4 regions of the Actinomadura sp. NPDC023710 genome follow, and region 1 is predicted to be linked to each of the others. Evidence: riboswitches for the same ligand, from Rfam matches in the RefSeq annotation. Region 1 holds a riboswitch; each other region holds the start of a gene.
The links. A riboswitch is a leader RNA that binds a small molecule or an ion and turns the genes downstream of it on or off. The one in region 1 is predicted to bind cyclic di-AMP.

Region 1 (4,355 bases):
CCTGGACGGCGCGACATGAGGCGGGCGCGCGGGCCGGTGGAGGCCACCGAGTTCACCCTGCACAAGGAGGTCCGGACACCATGAGCATGCCGCTCCGCCAGAGCCTTCGCATCGGGGGCTACATCCTCCGCAACAAGCTGCGCGGCCGGGAGAAGTTCCCGCTCATCGTCGAGCTGGAGCCCCTGTTCGCCTGCAACCTCGCCTGCGCCGGCTGTGGGAAGATCCAGCACCCGCACGACGTGCTGAAGAAGCGCATGCCGGTCGAGCAGGCCATCGCCGCCATCGAGGAGTGCGGCGCGCCGATGGTCTCCATCGCGGGCGGCGAGCCGCTCATGCACCCGCAGATCGACGAGCTGGTGAACGAGCTCGTCCGGCGCAAGAAGTTCGTCTTCCTGTGCACGAACGCGCTGCTGATACCCAGGAAGATCGACAAGTTCACGCCGTCGCCGTACTTCGCGTGGGCGGTGCACATCGACGGCCTGCGCGAACGCCACGACGAGTCCGTCTGCAAGGACGGCGTCTTCGACGACGCGGTCGCGGCCATCAGGGAGTGCAAGCGGCGGGGGTTCCGCGTCACCACCAACACGACGATCTTCAACACGGACACGCCGCAGACCGTCATCGACGTCATGAACTACCTCAACGACGACCTCGAGGTCGACGAGATGATGATCTCGCCCGGCTACGCCTACGACAAGGCGCCCGACCAGGACCACTTCCTCGGCGTCCAGGAGACGCGGGAGCTGTTCCGCAAGGCGTTCGGGAACGGCAACCGCAAGCGGTGGCGCTTCAACCACTCGCCTTTGTTCCTGGACTTCCTGGAAGGCAAGGTCGACTTCCCCTGCACGGCCTGGGCGATCCCGTCCTACTCCCTCTTCGGCTGGCAGCGTCCCTGCTACCTGATGTCGGACGGCTACGCGCAGACCTACCGGGAACTCCTGGACGAGACCGACTGGGACTCCTACGGAAGGGGACGCGACTCCCGCTGCGCCAACTGCATGGCCCACTGCGGTTACGAACCCACGGCCGTCTTCTCGACCCTCGGCTCCCTGAAGGAGTCCTTGCGGGCCGTCCGCTCCGTCTGACCCGTCTCGCTCCCCGGCCCGTTCCGCCCGGCACCGGCGATCCGCCGATGCCGGGCGTTCCCGGGGCTTTCCGGGCGGTCTACTTGAGGGACGTCGGCCGGTACGCCTTGTACTCGTCGTCCGAGGACAGCCCGTAGTCGAGCGTCCGGTGGTCGGTTCCGTACCGGCCGCGCTGCTCGTAGGCCCAGTACGACGAGTGGTCCTTGTCGGCCCACTTCTCGAAGATGACGACGTGCCGGGTGGTGTTGCTGCCCAGGGCGTCCATGACGAGGTCGCCCTTCTTCAGCTCGGACATCTCGATGCGCTCGGTGTACCGCGACGAGGTGAGGCCGACGGTGTTCGTCCCGGGCTTGGACAGCCCCAGAGCCATGGACACGTAGCCCGAGCAGTCGGTGCGGTAGCCGTTGTGCGTGCTGGTCTGGCTGTAGGGGATCCGCTGGTCGGAGTGCGGATGCCAGGTCTCGGCCCGCGTGATGACCTTGGACCGATCGTCCGGCTCCGGCTCGGCGGCCTGCTTCTGGGGCTCGGCCTTCGTCGACGGCTCGGCCTTCGCCGGCGCCTTGAACTCCTTGTGGACCTGGGCCTGTGCTCTGACCTGCTCCTGCGGCGCGGTCCGCTGCTTCGGCACGGTCTGGACGGCGGCGACCGTCTCGGTGGACGCGTGCTGCAAGGTCGTCGGCACGGCCGCCGTCACGCCGAGGACGGCGAGACCCGTCAGCGTGGCCGTGGCCCAAGGGTTGGGCCGGGGAAAACGCGAGGGCTTGTTGTGCTTGCCTTTCAAAGGGGGGCTCCTTGCTTCCATGTGCCGCCTACCGGGTTAGCTGACGGGTTCGGACGTGGAAGTCGCCCTACGGCCTGAGCAGGCCGATTCACCCCAGTGCGGGTTGGGTCCCCGGCTCCGCGCCATGGCGGACTCGGCGGGTGCCGCTGAGAGAGAGCGGCGCTGACGATGTGCGGCCCGGTCGACGAAGGGGGTCGCGGGCCTTGTTGCGCGGGGATGGCACCCCGGCCCACCTGAGTGGGACAAAACGCCTGGAAGGCGTCTCGAAGTGGCAAAGGTACTGAAATCACCAAGAGACGGCAAGGTCCTCGCAGATCATTTCCGCAGCTCAGTGCCCTGCCGACCCGCGCGAAGCCCGCCGCCCAGGGGGGATCCGAGGGATCGGCCGGTTTTCGCCGCACCCATAGACGGAGGAGAAACCTCCAGTTACTATCTGGAGGGGAATCCTTCGTTTAATGGGAGGTGGGTTCCATGACCGCCATCAAGGCGCGGACCGCGTCCGGCCCGTCCGCGGGCGCCCCGAACCGGCGCTGGGCGGCGCTGGTCGTGATCGCCGTCGCGCAGCTGATGATCGCCCTCGACGCCACGATCGTGAACATCGCGCTGCCGACGGCCCAGCACGCGCTCGGCTTCGGCGACGCCGACCGGCAGTGGGTGATCACCGCCTACACCCTGCCCTTCGCCGGGCTGCTCCTGCTCGGCGGCCGGATCGCCGACCTGGTCGGGCGGCGCCGCAGCTTCCTGGCCGGGCTGGCGGGGTTCGCGATCGCCTCGATGATCGCCGGGGCCGCGCCCGGCTTCGAGGTCCTCGTGGTCGGGCGCGCCTTGCAGGGGGCGTTCGCCGCGCTGCTCGCGCCCACCGCCCTGTCCCTGCTGGCGGTGACGTTCACCGAACCCAAGGAGCGCGCGAAGGCGTTCGGCGTGTACGGCGCCGTGGCGAGCAGCGGCGCGGCGGTCGGGCTGCTGCTCGGCGGCGGGCTGACCCAGTACGCCGACTGGCGCTGGTGCCTGTACGTCAACGTCGCGATCGCCGCGGCCGCGTCGGTGGCGGGACGCATCGTCCTTCCGGCGCCGCCGAGCTTCCCCGGGTCGCGCCTCGACTGGATCTCCGCCGTCCTCGTCACCGGCGGCCTGGCGGCCGTCGTGTACGGTGCGGGCGAGGCCGCCCCGCACGGCTGGGACGCGTGGCAGACCACCGCGCCGATGGGAATCGGCGCCCTGGCCCTCGCCCTGTTCGTCGTGCGCCAGGCCACGCACGGCGCGCCGCTGCTGCCGCTGCGGATCCTCGCCGACCGCAACCGGGCCGGCGCCTACGTCGCGGTGGCCACCGCGGTCGTCGGCGCCTTCGGGGTCTTCCTCACGCTCACCTACTACCTCCAGGTGGTCGCGCACTTCTCCCCGATGCGCACCGGGCTGGCGTTCCTGCCGATGGCCGTCGCGAACTCCGCGAGCGGCTACCTGGTCGGCGCCCGGCTCACCGGGCGCGTGCCCGCCCGGCTGCTGATCGCCGGCGGCCTGCTCATCGCCGCGGCCGGGCTGGCCGTCCTCACCCGGCTCGACGCGGGCAGCGGCTACGCCACCGCCGTCGTCCCGGTCGAGGTCCTGCTCGGGATCGGCATGGGCGCCGCCTTCCCGCCGGCGTTCTCACTGGCGACCGCGGGCGTCTCCCCGCGCGAGGCCGGGGTCGCCGCCGCCGTCGTCAACGCCGCGTCCCAGATGGGCGGGTCGATCGGGACTGCCGTCGTCAACACCGTCGCGATCGGCGCGACGGCGGGCTACCTGCGCGAGCACGGCCCCGACGGCTCACGCGTGAGCGCCCTCGTGCACGGCTACACCACCGCGGCGACCGTCTCGGCGCTGGCCCTGACGACCGTGGCCGTCCTGGTGATGCTCCTCATCCGCACCCCGGCGCCGTCGGACACGACCACCGAGCACAGTTCCCGATGAGCACCGTCCCTTCCCCTGAGCGCACCTTCGAGAGGACGCCCAGGGGAAGCCGGCCCGCCGCAGGCGTGCCGCCGGTCTTCGAAGGCACGGGAGCGGTCTTGGAAACGGGTGGCGGGTCAGAGGCCCAGCTGGGCGGCGGCCAGAGCGGTACCCTCCACGCGGGCGGCGATCTTCGCGAAGGCCGTGTCGCGGGACGTGGAGGTGTCGTCGGCGAACGGGGAGAAGCCGCAGTCGTCGCAGGTGCCGAGGCGGTCGACGGGCAGGTGGCGGGCGGCGGCGAGGACGCGGTCGCGGATCTGCTCGGGCGTCTCGACGCGGGGGTCGATGGGGTCGACGACGCCGACGAAGACGCGGGCGTCCGCGGGCAGGTGGTCGGCCACGATGGCCAGGATCCGGTCGGGGTCGGGCTCGCTGGCCAGCTGGAGGTAGAAGGCGCCGGCCTTGAGCTGGAAGAGCTTGGGCAGCAGCCCCGCGTAGTCGACGTCGAGGCTGTGCGTGGAGTCGAGGTCGCCGCCCGGGCAGACGTGCACGCCGATCCGGGC
Region 2 (4,355 bases), on a different contig from region 1:
CGGGTGCCGACGGGCGTCTGCGTGACCTGGCGGTACCACCTGACCGAGGACCGCATCGCGCGGCGGCTGGAGAGGGTCGAGCGGCTCGCCCTGATCGGATTCGGGGAGTGGGACCTGGCGACCGGGGAGGCGGACTGGACGCCGCAGATGCTGGCCAACTACGGCCTCTCACCCGACGAGGTGCCGCCGATGCCGCACGACCTGCCGAAGGTCGTGGCCGACGACGACCTTCCGCTGGTCGAGGAGGCGGTCCAGACGATGTTCTCCCGCCGCGAACCGGTGGAGGCGGAGCACCGCGTGACCGGCAATGACGGGACGCCCCGCCATCTGTGGGTGTTCGCCGAGCCCGTGCTCGGCGAGTCCGGGCTGCCCGTCTCGATCAACATCGTCTCGCAGGACATCACCCGGCGGCGCGGGGTGGAGCACGCGCTGGCCGAGACCCGGCGGCAGATGCTGCGCCAGCAGGCGCGGACGGCGCAGGAGCGGCGCGTGGCGGTGACGCTGCGGCGGGCCATCCTGCCGGACGAGGACGAGGCCGAGCAGCTCCCGGGCCTGCGCACCTCGATCCGCAGTATGGCGGCGGAGAGCACGGCCCGCATCGGCGGCGACTGGTTCGCGACCCGTGCCCTGCAGGACGGGCGGGCGATGTTCGCCATCGGGGACGCCGCCGGGCACGGGCTGCCGGCGGCGGCGGCGATGGCGCGGACCCGGAACGGCCTGCTGGGCCTCGCCTGCACGGGGGAGCGGGCCGGACGGCTGGTCGGCTGGCTGAACGAGCTGATCGGCGCCATGGACCCGCCCGCGACGGGCACCGCCATCGTCGCCCACTACGACCCGTCCCGGCACCTCCTGGAGTGGACGTGCGCGGGCCATCCGCCGCCGATCCTGGTGCGGGACGGGCGGGCGACCCCGCTGGAGGTGGTCCGCGACCCGATGCTCGGCGCCATGGCCGGCTGGGAGTACACGACGATCACCACCGGGCTGAATCCGGGCGACATGCTCTTCCTCTACACCGACGGCCTGGTGGAGCGCAGGGACGCGGATCTGGACGAGCGGATCGCCCGCCTGACCCACATCCTGCAGGACTCCTCCACGCGTCCCGACCGGGTGCTGGACGAGGTTCTCGCGCGGATGGAGCACGACCGGGCGGCGGACGACACCACCCTCTTCGCCATCCACGTGGAGTGATCGTCCGAGCCTCACGGTGACGAACGGCACGCCTGACCAGCGGAGATCGCCGAATGTGACGTGCGCCTCACCTGGACGGGCGGGCGGGTGGTGCAGACCGGGGGCGGGGAGTGCCGGCCGCCCTCCATTCGATCTTCTTTACCTTTTCCCGAAGGCCCGGTAAGTACGGCGGGCAAGGGGCTGAGGGGCGTCTCGACAAAGATCGGGAAGAGGCGGCGCAGTCCCGGTGTTGGGAGTCTCTTGGAAGGGCCTTGAGCAGGCAAGACTTTGCTTTATGTCTGGTTTGCTTTTCTTGAGAAGGTTGGTACCTTCGATCCCGAATCACGCAACGCGTCCCATGCGTTGCCACCGGCCGCACCATGCGCGGCCGAGGATCGCGGAGCGGAATCCGCACGCGATGCGCGCCCAGTGACGCGCGCCCCCTCATCAAGATCTGTCAGTGAGAAATCCGTAAACCTGCACCGCTCGCGCGGTGCGAGGCCGAGTCCGTCCGGTCAGTGCGACCGGAACGGAGCCGGGGACCCACGTTTCTGGGGTGAATCGGCGCGCCCGAGAGTCGCGCCGTAGGGCTGCTTCCATGCCCGAATCCGTCAGCTAACCCGGTAGGCGCCATGGAAGACAAGGAGATTCCCTGTATGTCCGGTCTTTTCGATCGACTTTCGCTCAACCGCCTCAGCCCCGAGGACAAGGCCGTCGGCGTCGCCGTAGGCGCGGTCCTGGCGGGCGCGGTCGGGCTCTCTGTGGTCAACCCCCTCGCCGGCGGCCGCGCGGTCGCCGACACCTCCACCCAGACGGCGGTGGTCGCCGAGCAGGGCACCACCGCGCACAAGTCCTCCAAGGCCAAGACGGTGAAGGCCGAGAACGCCGCGGCCGAGGCCCGGCGCGAGGGCTTCAAGGTCCCCCCGCACGCCGTCAAGCCCGCTGAAGTGATCAAGCTCGCGCAGAAGCAGGTCGGCATCCACGAGGGCAAGGGCGGTGAGACCAAGTACCACAAGTGGTACGTCTCGACTCCGCAGGCGAAGGCCACCGCCAAGCGCGACGGCGGCTTCTCGGTCAAGGAGTACAACGGCGCCCAGTGGTGCAACATGTTCGTCTCCTGGCTCGGCGCCCAGACCGGCGTCAAGAACATGGGCTGGGACGCCTACACCGTCCAGCACGCCAGCTGGTTCAAGCAGACCGATCGCTGGGGCCACACCGCCAAGCCCGGCGCCGTGGTGTTCTACGACTGGCAGGACGGCTCGAAGGCCGACATCGGCGACATCGACCACGTCGGCATCGTTGTCAAGGACAACGGCAACGGCACCATCTCCACCATCGAGGGCAACACCGACAACGCGGTGCAGAAGAAGGTGCGCGACAAGTCGCAGGTCGTCGGCTACGGCTACCCCGACTACGCCCGCTGACGCGACGCCTTAGAGAAGGCGCACGTGTGACGAAGGCGCCCGGCCTCCCGCCGGGCGCCTTCTGGCGTTCCGGGTGTTGTGCCCAATGCCTCCGCTGACGGTGGGTAATGCTAAGCGTTGACAGCCTTTGATCCCCCTTGGAGCTCAGTGCGGAGTTCCTGGATAGGTATCCAGCACGCCGGAGTCTGCGGAGGGGGATGCCCATGGCGGTGCGCCCGGATGTCAGCGTGGTGGTGATCGCCTACAACGACGCCCGGAGGCTTCCGCGGGCGGTGGCCTCGGCGCTGGCGCAGTCCCTGGGCGGCGTCGAGACGTTGATCGTCGACGACGCGAGCACCGACGGCACGGGCGAGGCCGCCGACCGGCTCGCCGCGGCCCATCCGGGGCGGGTCCGGGCCGTTCACCTGCCGGTCAACTCCGGCGGCTGCGGCCGCCCCCGCAACACCGGGATCGATGCGTCCACCGGCCGGTACGTGATGTTCCTCGACAGCGACGATCTGCTGGACCGGCACGCCTGCCTCAACCTCCTCGCCGCCGCCGAGGACACCGGCGCCGACATGGTCTCGGGGCTCTGCGACCGGATCTTCCTCGACCTGCCCGAGGGCGCCAAGGGGCGGATCCGCCCCTGGTATCCGTGGCTCTACCGGCACAGCGTCGTCTACGACTCGCTGAGCGAGAACCCCGATCTCCTCTACGACACCCTCTCGACCAACAAGGCGTACCGGCGCGGCTTCCTGGAGGAGCACGGGCTGCGGTTCGTCGAGCGGCTGCACTACGAGGACCTGCTGTTCACCGCCGAGGCCTATCTGGAGGCGGGACGGACCGCCCTGATCCCGCACCGCGTCTACAACTGGCTGGTCAGGGAGCGGACGCCGGCGCCGTCGATCTCCAACCGGCGCGCCGAGCCGGCCAACTTCGCCGACCGGCTGGAGATCCACCGCCGCATCGACATGCTCTTCGCGCTGCGCGGCGCCTACGACCTGCAGCGGGCCAAGGACGTCAAGTTCGTCAACCACGACCTGGTGCTCTACCTGCGCGAGCTGCGCGACCGCGACCCCGACCACCAGGCGCGCTTCCTCGACCTGGCCGCCGCCTACCTGGCCGAGCTGGACCCGCGGGTCTTCGAGCAGGCCAACCCGCTGCCCGCGATCGCGGCGCACCTGATCCGCGAGGGCGACCACGCGGGGGCGCTCGCCGCCGCCGAGTACGACCCCGTGAAACGTCCCGAGCTGCGCGCCCGCCTCGTGGAGCGGGACGGGCGCGTCTACTGGGGGGCCGGGCGCCCGCGCGGCACGCTCGGCCGCCGCGTCCTGGACGTCACGGCCTTCGGCTTCCACGTGCGGCCCCTCCGGGAGCTGCGCCCGGCGAACACCGTCACACGGCTGGAGACGCGCGGCGGCCGCGTGCTCATGGCCGGCTACGTGGTGAACCCGCTGGAGCGGATCCCGCGGGGAGCCGAGCTGTCCGGGACGCTGGAGTTCCGCGACCGGCGCCGCCGCTCGAGGACCGGACGGGCCCGCGCGTCCGTCCGGCACGAGGGCGACCGGCTCACCTGGCGGGCCGAGTTCGACCCCGTCCAGAAGATCCGCCCTTTCGGGTTCGTCGACCCCGTCTGGGACGTCCGGCTGCGCATCCGGGTGGACGGCGAGGAGGTGGTGACCCGGCTCGGTGAGGGCCGCGGTTCACCGTCGCTCGGCGGCGTCGCGCTGCCCGTCCGGCCGCGGCTGACACGGTTCGCGGGGGACCGGCTCCGCTCGTACGTCA
Region 3 (4,355 bases), on a different contig from region 1:
CGTGCGCGACCACCCGATAGCCGTGCTGGACGAGGAACAGCATCTGGCCGTCCCATGCGTCGGAGCTCAACGGCCAGCCGTGCGAGAACGTCACGGCCGGGCCCTCGCCCCAATCCTTGTAATAGATCTCCGTACCGTCATGGGTAGTGATCGTGCTCATGGCACCGGCTCCCTGTGAAAGGCGAGGCCGATACGGAACACCGTCGACCCCACCGGTCTCGTCGAGTCCGTAGAACACTCGGTCCTGATCCATGGCCCGCGACTTGCCACGCTGGGCATGGCTTCCCCCTCCCCTCGAAGGAGGAGCTCTTAACTTCAGAGGGGGGAAAGCCTGGCAGTAAGACGGTGAATTTCGCTTTACGTGCACTCTCTCCATGACCGGCGTGTCCTGCGTCCACCGGATCATCACCGACCTCGGCGTCGACGTGGCCCCGGCCGGCCTCTTCCTCGCCGAGTGCGCCGCCGGCGTGACGCCCGAGCCCGTCCAGGACGCCACCGGCGCGCCTCCGGCATGCGTGACATCCTCGGCGACATCGCCCGCTGGGCCGCGGGCGAGACCTTCGCCCTCGCCGCCGTCGCCGTGGGCCTCACCTGCGGGGGCGTCCTCGATGTCCCCATCGAGCCGGTCGGCCCCTCACGCTTCGCCGAGATCGGCGCCCTCGCCGCGGCGGTCAAGGCGCGCGAACCCGCCGCCGTCGCCACCGTGGTCGCCGGACCGGATGCCATCGGCCGCCACCGCCTCGTCCGTCCCGTCCACTCCTCGGGCTCCCTCGGAACGTCCTCGCAGGGCGCCCCGGTGGACACCGAGGTCGCGCGCGCCATGCTGGCCCAGGAACCTGACCGGCCTGCGCGGCCACGGCTCGCACCCGCTCCGCTCGCGTGCCCAGGGCACGCCTGGTTCAGGTTGGTGGCCGCCGAGACGTGACAGGCCCCACACCCCGGCTCGCTCGATGGAGGCCGCGTGGGGGTGCCGTGGATGGAGCACGACGTCCCGGAACTCCTCGAACCTGAGGTAGAAGACCTCTTCGACCTCGCGCCGGATGTTGTGCACGAGGCGTTCGACCTCTCGGAGCAGGGCTTGCTCGTACGCGAAGGAACGGCCGATCATGCCGTGTTCGTGGTATTCCCGGTATCCGGCAAAGGTGCGCACGCGGTCGATCCTCCGCTCGGCGTCCTCGGCCTGCCGGGCCCGAAACGTGACCTGAGCAGTCTGGAGAACAGATGTCCCACGACGAAGACCCACTCTGCGCCGTCTTCATGCCGGCTCTGGTGGTGATCCTGCATGCGGCTGAGCAGGAGAAGGGCGAGCCGCTGACGGAAGCGGAGGTGCTCGCCATCCGCGACGATGCGGTATGCATGACCGTCCCGCTCAGCGTCGCACACGACCTTGAGCGGTCTCGCGGGTACTCCGACACTCCGCCCGCAGACTGCTGGCATGAGTGGCTCTCCGTTCGGGAGCAGATCGCGGCCGAGTAGGTCGGGAGGAGAACAGGACGGGTCGGCAGGCGGGTGATATCGAGCCTCTGGCGAGTGCGGAGTTTGAAGGGCGGGCGGAACGGAGCGGATTACGGCGGTCCGGTGAGGCTGGTGCCGGTGTGGGCGGCTCGGCTGGCACGTTCGCCGCTCACGGTGGTGGCCTGGCGCGCCCGTGCTCCGTCCAGAACCCCGCGTTGCTCCTCCGACCCTGGCGTTGTTCACCGGCCCGCGTCCGGCATCGCCGTAGGCGGCGGGGGTTCCGCCTGCACGCTCAGGCCCGGTCGGCTCAGTTCCGCACCGATAGCTCAAAGATGACGAGCTGAGCGGTACGCAAATTCCAGGCACCGTTGGGCGGTCCGGTTGAGGGTGTCGCACCGAAAATCTTGGTCCAGCTTGACTGGACCGCAGCCCTTGCGTTGAGGGGGTTTTGTGAAGTCTTTGCAGGTCGACCAGGTCGTTGGGGCGTGCTTGACGAAATATGGGGCGGCTTGAACCTGTTGTGGCTCTGTGACCGACGGGGAAGCCCGTCCGGAGCGCCCGACCAGATCATGAAGGGCGCATCAAGTCCCTGATCATCAGGACGGCCGATCAAGGCACGTCCGCCGCCGAGTCCGCAGAGCGCCGATCACGGCCGAGCGGAGCCGGGGACCCACCGAAACACCGGGGTGAATCCGCACCCCCGCCGTGCGCGGGGTCGCGGTAGGGCCACTTCCATGCCCGAACCCGACAGCTAACCCGGTAGGCGGACTGGAAGAACTCAGGAGAACCTTTTCATGACCGCTCGTACTTTCGACCTGACCAAGCGCATGGGCACCCGCGTGGCCGCCGGAGCCGTCCTCTCCATGGCAGGTGTGTTCGGCTTCGCCTCCCTGGCCCCGTCCGCCCAGGCGGACACCAAGCCCGCGAACACCGCGCACGTTGCCGAGGTGTCCAAGGCCGACGCCAACGGCGCCAAGACCGGCGGCCAGAGCGCCAAGGCCGGCGCCTCCGCGCAGGACGTCATCAAGCTCGCCCGCACGCAGGTCGGCACCCACGAGGACGCCTCGGGCAACAGCAAGTTCAACAACTGGTACATCGGCTCGTCGCTGGGCGAGCTGAACGCCCACCGCATCGGTGCCGAGAGCGCCTCCGTCTACAAGGGCCAGTCCTGGTGCGACATGTTCGTGTCCTGGCTGGGCCAGCACACCGGCACCAAGGGCATGGGCGCCGACGCCTACACCGTCAGCCACGCCCAGTGGTTCAAGAAGACCGGCCGCTTCGGCGAGACCCCGAAGCCCGGCGCCGTGGTCTTCTTCGCCTGGAACGGCGGCGGCATCAAGGGTGTCGAACACGTCGGCATCGTCGTGAAGGACAACCACGACGGCACCATCAACACCATCGAGGGCAACACCGGTGACGCGGTGAAGAAGAAGGTCCGCGACACCTCCACCGTCGCCAGCTACGGCTACCCCGAGTACCGGTGAGCCCGGGCCGCTGAGCGGCCCCTTGCCCGCACCGTCCAGCGGTGCTCCCCCTCTCCACCCGCGCGATCACACCCACGTCGCGAGCACGCCCACGTGCCGTGCGCCGGATCCGTCATGCCCGAACGGCGAGTCCAGTCCCTCACGCCGAAGGCATGGCCCGGCGCCCGGCCCACCGAGCAAAGGATGAACATGCAGCAGCGAACCGCCCTTATCGGTACCGCCCTCGCGGGCATCCTGGTCGCGGGCGTGGCGGTCGAGGCCGCCCATGGGGCCCCGGCGGACAAGCCGATGGCGCACACGGTCACCGGGCAGCAGGTGACCGGGCACAAGGTCACTGGGCAGTTGGTGACCGGGCAGCAGGTGACCGGGCACAAGGTCACCGACCAGCTGGTGGCCGGGCACAAGGTCACCGACCAGGTGGTGGCCGGGCAGGCCGCCGGGCACAAGGTCACCGGGCGCAAGATCACCGGCCAGCAGGTGGCCGGGCAGCACGACGCGAAGGCCGCCCGCCACACCACCGGCAAGGCCGCTTCGAAGAGCCACGCCGTCCTGTCGGGCAGCACCACCGCGTCCTACTTCTGGGACGACGGCTCGGGCGTGAACGGCGACACCGGCGCCCCGGCGGGCGGCAAGCCGATGCAGAAGGGCCTGTTCGCCAGCCCGAGCTGGCCCATGCACACCAAGGTCAAGGTCACCTACAAGGGGCGCAGCGTCACCGGCTTCGTCGGGGACCGCGGGCCGGGCGAGCCGTCGCACCGCGGCGTCATGCTCGACCTCGACACCTACACCTTCCGCCACCTGGTGGACGGCAAGAAGCCGAACAGCAAGTACGACACGGGCACCTCGGCGGGCCACCTGAAGGGCGTCAAGTACGAGGTCCTGTCCTGGGGCCACGGCATCGGCAAGAAGGGCGCCCCGAAGCCCCTCGGCTGACCAAGCCCGTCCAGGTGATCCCCTCCTGGCCGCCCCGAGCCGCATCACAGACCCCGCTCCCGTCCTCGGACGAGAGCGGGGTCCGTCACGTCCGGGGCAGAAATGCAGGGCAGCGACGTCGTTGTCGGCGGACTGTCGCGGTGCCGCCGTCTGTGATCGTCCAGCTCCAGTAGCGACCCCAGAAAGGGACCGGTGATCGATCGGGCCCCCTCATGGACGGTGTCCGCCAGGAGGCTGACCACGCCGAAGACCATGACGAACCCCGTGGCGACAACGCCGCAGCCTGAGCTCCCTTGCCGTCGACCGAGCACGCGTCGATTTCAACGTCAAGGGTGACTTCTCCGGCGGGCTGGTGCTGATTACCGTCTCTGGCGAACGTTGAAGACGGCCCCGCCGAGGCCCACCGAGTCGGGTCGGGGTGCTGGGCGCTCGACTCGACACGGCTCAATGCTGACTGGGCTGGAGGACATGACGGAAGCCTCA
Region 4 (4,355 bases), on a different contig from region 1:
CCAGAGGGCGAGCTGGATCGCTTCGTACAGCAGCATGCATCCGGCCACGGCGGACGGAGCCATGACGTCCGCCGTGTGCCCGGACACCAGTTCGCGCACGACCAGAACGACGGGGACGCCGACGACGAGCGTGTCCACGACGCGCGCCAGGAGCCTCTGCCCCGGCTCGGCGAGCGGTGCCGCCATCGTGCCCTTAGCCCGCGTACTCGGAGTACTCGGAATCGTCATATCCGACCCGCTCGTCGATGACGAGTGTGCCGGCGAAGCGATCGTGCAGCGACTGATGCAGGGGCTGGTCCCAGATCGCCCACAGGTAGGCCATCAGCGCGCCCGCCCAGACCAGCACCATCCCGTACGCGGCGTAGTCCCACACCATCACCGCCAGGACGAGGAAGAAAAAGACGCCGAGCTGGTAACCGACGTGGGTGATCCCGGCCCGCCAGACGGCCTGCGTCGTGGTGATGGGGGTGCCCGCGGGCCGCGCCTGAACGACGCCCAGGCCCAGGACGCGCTTCCCCAGCGTCCGTCCCCACATGGACAACTGCACGGCCTCGTAGATGAACGGCAGCACGGACAGGACGCAGAAGAGGGTGAAGATGATGGGCCAGTTCCACACACCCCCCTCGTCTTCCGTCTTGCTGCCGGGCTTGCCCAGACCGAATGCGCCGATCGTCACCGGGAGGACGAGCGCGAACCCGAAGACCGCGACGAGCGCGTTGTCGATGATTCGCGCTCCCGCCCTACGGTGGATCGGCGCCAGCACCGGGTCACCGGCGTCGTCGTAGGAGCCGTAGTCGTCGTAGGCGGGCTGCTGGTTCCACTGCTCCTGTTGCGGCTGCCATTGCTGCTGGGACTGCTGTTCCCACTGCTGCTGGGACGACCGCTGCTGTGGTTGCTGCCACTGAGAACCTTGGTACGGAGGCGGCGGGCCGTAGGAACCCTGCCCCTGCCGGGGCTGGTAAGGCCGCCCGCCGTGGGGGGAATCGCTCATCTCAGTCCTCCAGGCGAAGCAACATCCGGGTGTTGCCCAACGTATTCGGCTTGACCCGGTCGAGGTTCAAGAACTCTGCCACGCCTTCGTCGTAGGAGCGGAGAAGTTCTTCGTACACCTCTGGCGCCACCGGAGTCCCCAGGATCTGCTGGAAGCCGTGGCGGGCGAAGAACTCCACCTCGAAGGTAAGGCAGAACACCCTTCGCACGCCGAGTTCACGCGCGTTCTCCAGGAGGCGGGTCACGATCCGGTGCCCGATTCCCCGTCCCCCGCATCCTTTGTCCACGGCGACCGAACGGACTTCCGCGAGGTCCTCCCACATGACGTGGAGGGCGCCGCAGCCGACGAGCGGCCCCGGCGTCCCGTGCTGGACGTCCTCGGCGACCCAGAACTCCTGGACGTCCTCGTACAGCTTGACCGTCGTCTTCTTCAGCAGGCGACGCCCCGACCCGGCGTACAGGTCGACGAGCCTGCGGATCTCCTGGACGTCGGCGGTACGTGCACGCCGGATCACGACTTCCACAAGCAGGCGAGATTATCGAACGCCGCGTGCTCGCCGGGCGACGCCCTCCGTCCGCCCGTGCCGGGCACCGCGCGCAAGTGACTAGATAAAAGAGACTAGGCACTGCCGAGGGGGCGTCGAAAGTGAGGCAGAACACAGCGCACGGAAGGCGACCCATCCGGCGATTCCCTCGTTCACCGCGCAGCGCGACCTGCGAATTCGCATGTTCTGGTTGGCATCCAATGCGGGGTCCGTTAGTGTCCATCGCTGACGTCGGCCCACCGTAGGACGGAGGCCGCACCGCCGAGTCCCACGGGTCGCAACCAGCTGCCCGGGGAGCCGGGGACCCACTTTCGGAGCGTTTCGGGGAATCGCCCTGAGCGACCACCGTGAGGGGTGAATCCGCAGTCGCGGGCGATCGGTTCGCCCACGGACGCGGACGGGCCGCTCCGGCCCGAACCCGTCAGCTAACCCGGTAGGCGGCTGAGGAGAGGAGTATTCGTGAAGCGATCGCGGCATGCTTCCCTTTCACACTTCCGTGGGCGCGCGGCCATCATGGTCGGCGCGCTCGCCGTCGTTTCGGCCGCTCCGCACGCGATCGCCCCGCATGCGATCGCCGTCGCGCACGCCGACCCCGAGCCCTCCGCCAAGGAGCTGAGGACGAAGGCGCTCAAGCTCGCCGACCAGCTGGAACAGCTCACCGAGCAGTACAACGGGCTGAAGGTCAGGCTCGCGCAGTCGCAGCGCGCCGCCAAGGTCGCCACGGAGAACGCCAAGCGCCAGGAGAAGACGCTGGAGGCGCTCCGCCAGAAGGTCGGATCCCTCGCGGCGACGAGCTACATGCAGGGCGGCTCCGACCCCGCGGTCTCGTTCGTCGCCTCCCAGGACCCGCAGTCCATCCTCGACCAGGCCGCGACCCTCCACTACTTCGCCAAGCAGGACAGCACCCAGGTGCTCGGGCTGATGCAGGCCATGCAGTCCGCTCAGCGGGCCCGCAAGTCGGCCGAGGCCCGCGCCAAGCAGGTGAAGGCCCTGAAGACGCAGCTCGACTCGCAGCGTACGAAGATCACCGACTCCTACGAGAAGATCCGCGGCAAGCTCGTCGACAAGGACCCCACCCAGCTCGCCAAGCTCCCCGTCATCGGCACCGGCAAGGCCGCGCAGGCGCTCCGCTACGCGATGGGCAAGATCGGCCGCCCGTACGTGTGGGGCGCCGCCGGCCCGACCACCTTCGACTGCTCCGGCCTGACGATGTGGGCCTACAGGCAGGTAGGCATCAACCTGCCGCACTACACCGGCAGCCAGTGGAACGCCGGCACGCACGTGTCGCGCGGCGATCTTCAGCCGGGCGACCTCGTCTTCTTCTACTCCGACCTGCACCACATGGGGATCTACGTCGGCGGCGACAAGATGCTGCACGCCCCGCACACCGGAGACGTCGTGAAGATCGCCTCCATGAACGGACGCCCCTTCGCGGGCGGCGTCCGGGTCGCCTAGGCCGTGTTTCGAAGTCCCGGCCCACTTCGCTCGCCTGGCGGCTCGCTACGTGACCGGACCTGGGCGAACGCGGCATCGCTTCGCGATCTGCCCGGTTTCGCTCGCCTCCGGCTTCGCCGCACCGGGCAGGTCACGCGTTCGCGCGCGTGCCCGAGGCCACTTCGAGACAGGCTCTAGAACCCCGCCACCGCACCCGTCGACTCTGTGAAGCCGATCGACCATCGTGGGGGCCGACCGCGCCGCCCTGGTCGGCCGAGGTGCGTCGATCAGGCCCGTCGCGAGGTCGGTCAGTGCTGTCGGAGCCGACCCGTCACGCCGACCGGGTTCGCGGTGCCGTTCACCATGCTGAACTGATCGTGCCGGGGCGCGCCGGCCAGAGCCGTCGCGGGGCCGGGCTCGCCGGAGATCGAGGCGGGCCGGGTGGGCCTGTCAGGCCCGAACGCCGTCCGCGGCGACGCCTTCTGCAGGGACCTACCTGCCAGGACGCGGGCGCCGCCGCTGCGGGGTCGGACGGAATTCGGATGAGCCGCCGTTTCTCCGGATGACGCTCGCCGTCCCCTGGCGAGCGTCGGGGGGTGCATCGCTAGATGAGCTGCCTCCGGGCCGCCCACACCACGGCCTCGATAGGGGTGTTGACCTCCAGCCGGTCGCAGATCGTCCGCAGCCGGCGCCGCAAGGTCCGAGCGCTCAGTTCCAGCTTGCGTGCCGCCACATCGGCGGTGACACCGCTGGCGATCTGGGCGAGCAACCGGATCTCTTCCTCGCTCAGCCCGAAATCGTCGGTGCCACGACGTGCGAGTGTGGCTGTTTCCACTCCGTCCTCCCTCGTCCGTGGTGATGACCGCGGGGATGCAGCCGTCCGCTGCACAGGCACGGGTTGGACCTCGATCTGTACGCGCGTTGGGTTGCCGGGTCCGGACCCTTCCGGACTTAGATCATCGGATTCCTTTTCTGTCTCACGCGCTTGGCCGGAGGTGGCCGCATGGCCGATTGCGGGGGTGTACGGGGGAACTCCGGGTGACGATTCACTCGTTGGCCTGCCGAGGGAGACGGGATGTGATCGCCAGCCATCCGCCCGCCCCTTCTCGCCGAAACCACCGGTCCTCGCAGTGAACGAAGATCGTGAATCGTTTCAAGCTACGCTTCGGCTCGGAACGCTAGGCGGCCGGATCCGGCCCGTCAAGCGCCGGTCAAGAGCGCTGCGTGCCCGTTCGCTCACCATGTGTGACCGTGCATTCGGTGCCCCGCCATGCCAAACTCCACTACCTGGGAAAACGCCCATGGAGCGGGACGAGGAGCGAGTTGCCACAGACCAGTATTCGTGAGGTCGCGAGGCGTGCTGGAGTCTCAGTTGGGACCGTTTCG

Region 2: it holds a riboswitch for cyclic di-AMP, as region 1 does, so the genes downstream of both, AB0H37_RS43415 (CHAP domain-containing protein) here and AB0H37_RS39000 (hypothetical protein) in region 1, are expected to answer to the same signal.
Region 3: it holds a riboswitch for cyclic di-AMP, as region 1 does, so the genes downstream of both, AB0H37_RS17055 (CHAP domain-containing protein) here and AB0H37_RS39000 (hypothetical protein) in region 1, are expected to answer to the same signal.
Region 4: it holds a riboswitch for cyclic di-AMP, as region 1 does, so the genes downstream of both, AB0H37_RS31840 (NlpC/P60 family protein) here and AB0H37_RS39000 (hypothetical protein) in region 1, are expected to answer to the same signal.

Annotation. Positions count from the first base shown of each region.
Region 1 covers NZ_JBFAGB010000050.1:34,540-38,894, reverse strand. Annotated here, with positions in the region: gene shc (squalene--hopene cyclase) at 1-19, shown strand, start outside; gene hpnH (adenosyl-hopene transferase HpnH) at 81-1,085, shown strand; gene AB0H37_RS39000 (hypothetical protein) at 1,165-1,866, opposite strand; cyclic di-AMP (ydaO/yuaA leader) riboswitch at 1,877-2,015, opposite strand; gene AB0H37_RS38995 (MFS transporter) at 2,338-3,813, shown strand; gene AB0H37_RS38990 (cobalamin-independent methionine synthase II family protein) at 3,930-4,355, opposite strand, start outside.
Region 2 covers NZ_JBFAGB010000075.1:7,320-11,674, forward strand. Annotated here, with positions in the region: gene AB0H37_RS43410 (SpoIIE family protein phosphatase) at 1-1,188, shown strand, start outside; cyclic di-AMP (ydaO/yuaA leader) riboswitch at 1,657-1,812, shown strand; gene AB0H37_RS43415 (CHAP domain-containing protein) at 1,824-2,591, shown strand; gene AB0H37_RS43420 (CDP-glycerol glycerophosphotransferase family protein) at 2,795-4,355, shown strand, end outside.
Region 3 covers NZ_JBFAGB010000013.1:73,969-78,323, forward strand. Annotated here, with positions in the region: gene AB0H37_RS17035 (alpha/beta hydrolase) at 1-160, opposite strand, end outside; gene AB0H37_RS17040 (hypothetical protein) at 512-925, shown strand; gene AB0H37_RS17045 (hypothetical protein) at 977-1,276, shown strand; gene AB0H37_RS17050 (hypothetical protein) at 1,258-1,476, shown strand; cyclic di-AMP (ydaO/yuaA leader) riboswitch at 2,086-2,235, shown strand; gene AB0H37_RS17055 (CHAP domain-containing protein) at 2,250-2,939, shown strand; gene AB0H37_RS17060 (hypothetical protein) at 3,129-3,872, shown strand; gene AB0H37_RS17065 (MFS transporter) at 4,251-4,355, shown strand, end outside.
Region 4 covers NZ_JBFAGB010000032.1:110,514-114,868, reverse strand. Annotated here, with positions in the region: gene AB0H37_RS31855 (RDD family protein) at 1-186, opposite strand, end outside; gene AB0H37_RS31850 (RDD family protein) at 194-991, opposite strand; gene AB0H37_RS31845 (amino-acid N-acetyltransferase) at 993-1,520, opposite strand; cyclic di-AMP (ydaO/yuaA leader) riboswitch at 1,785-1,991, shown strand; gene AB0H37_RS31840 (NlpC/P60 family protein) at 1,995-2,990, shown strand; gene AB0H37_RS31835 (LuxR C-terminal-related transcriptional regulator) at 3,574-3,804, opposite strand; gene AB0H37_RS31830 (LacI family DNA-binding transcriptional regulator) at 4,194-4,355, shown strand, end outside.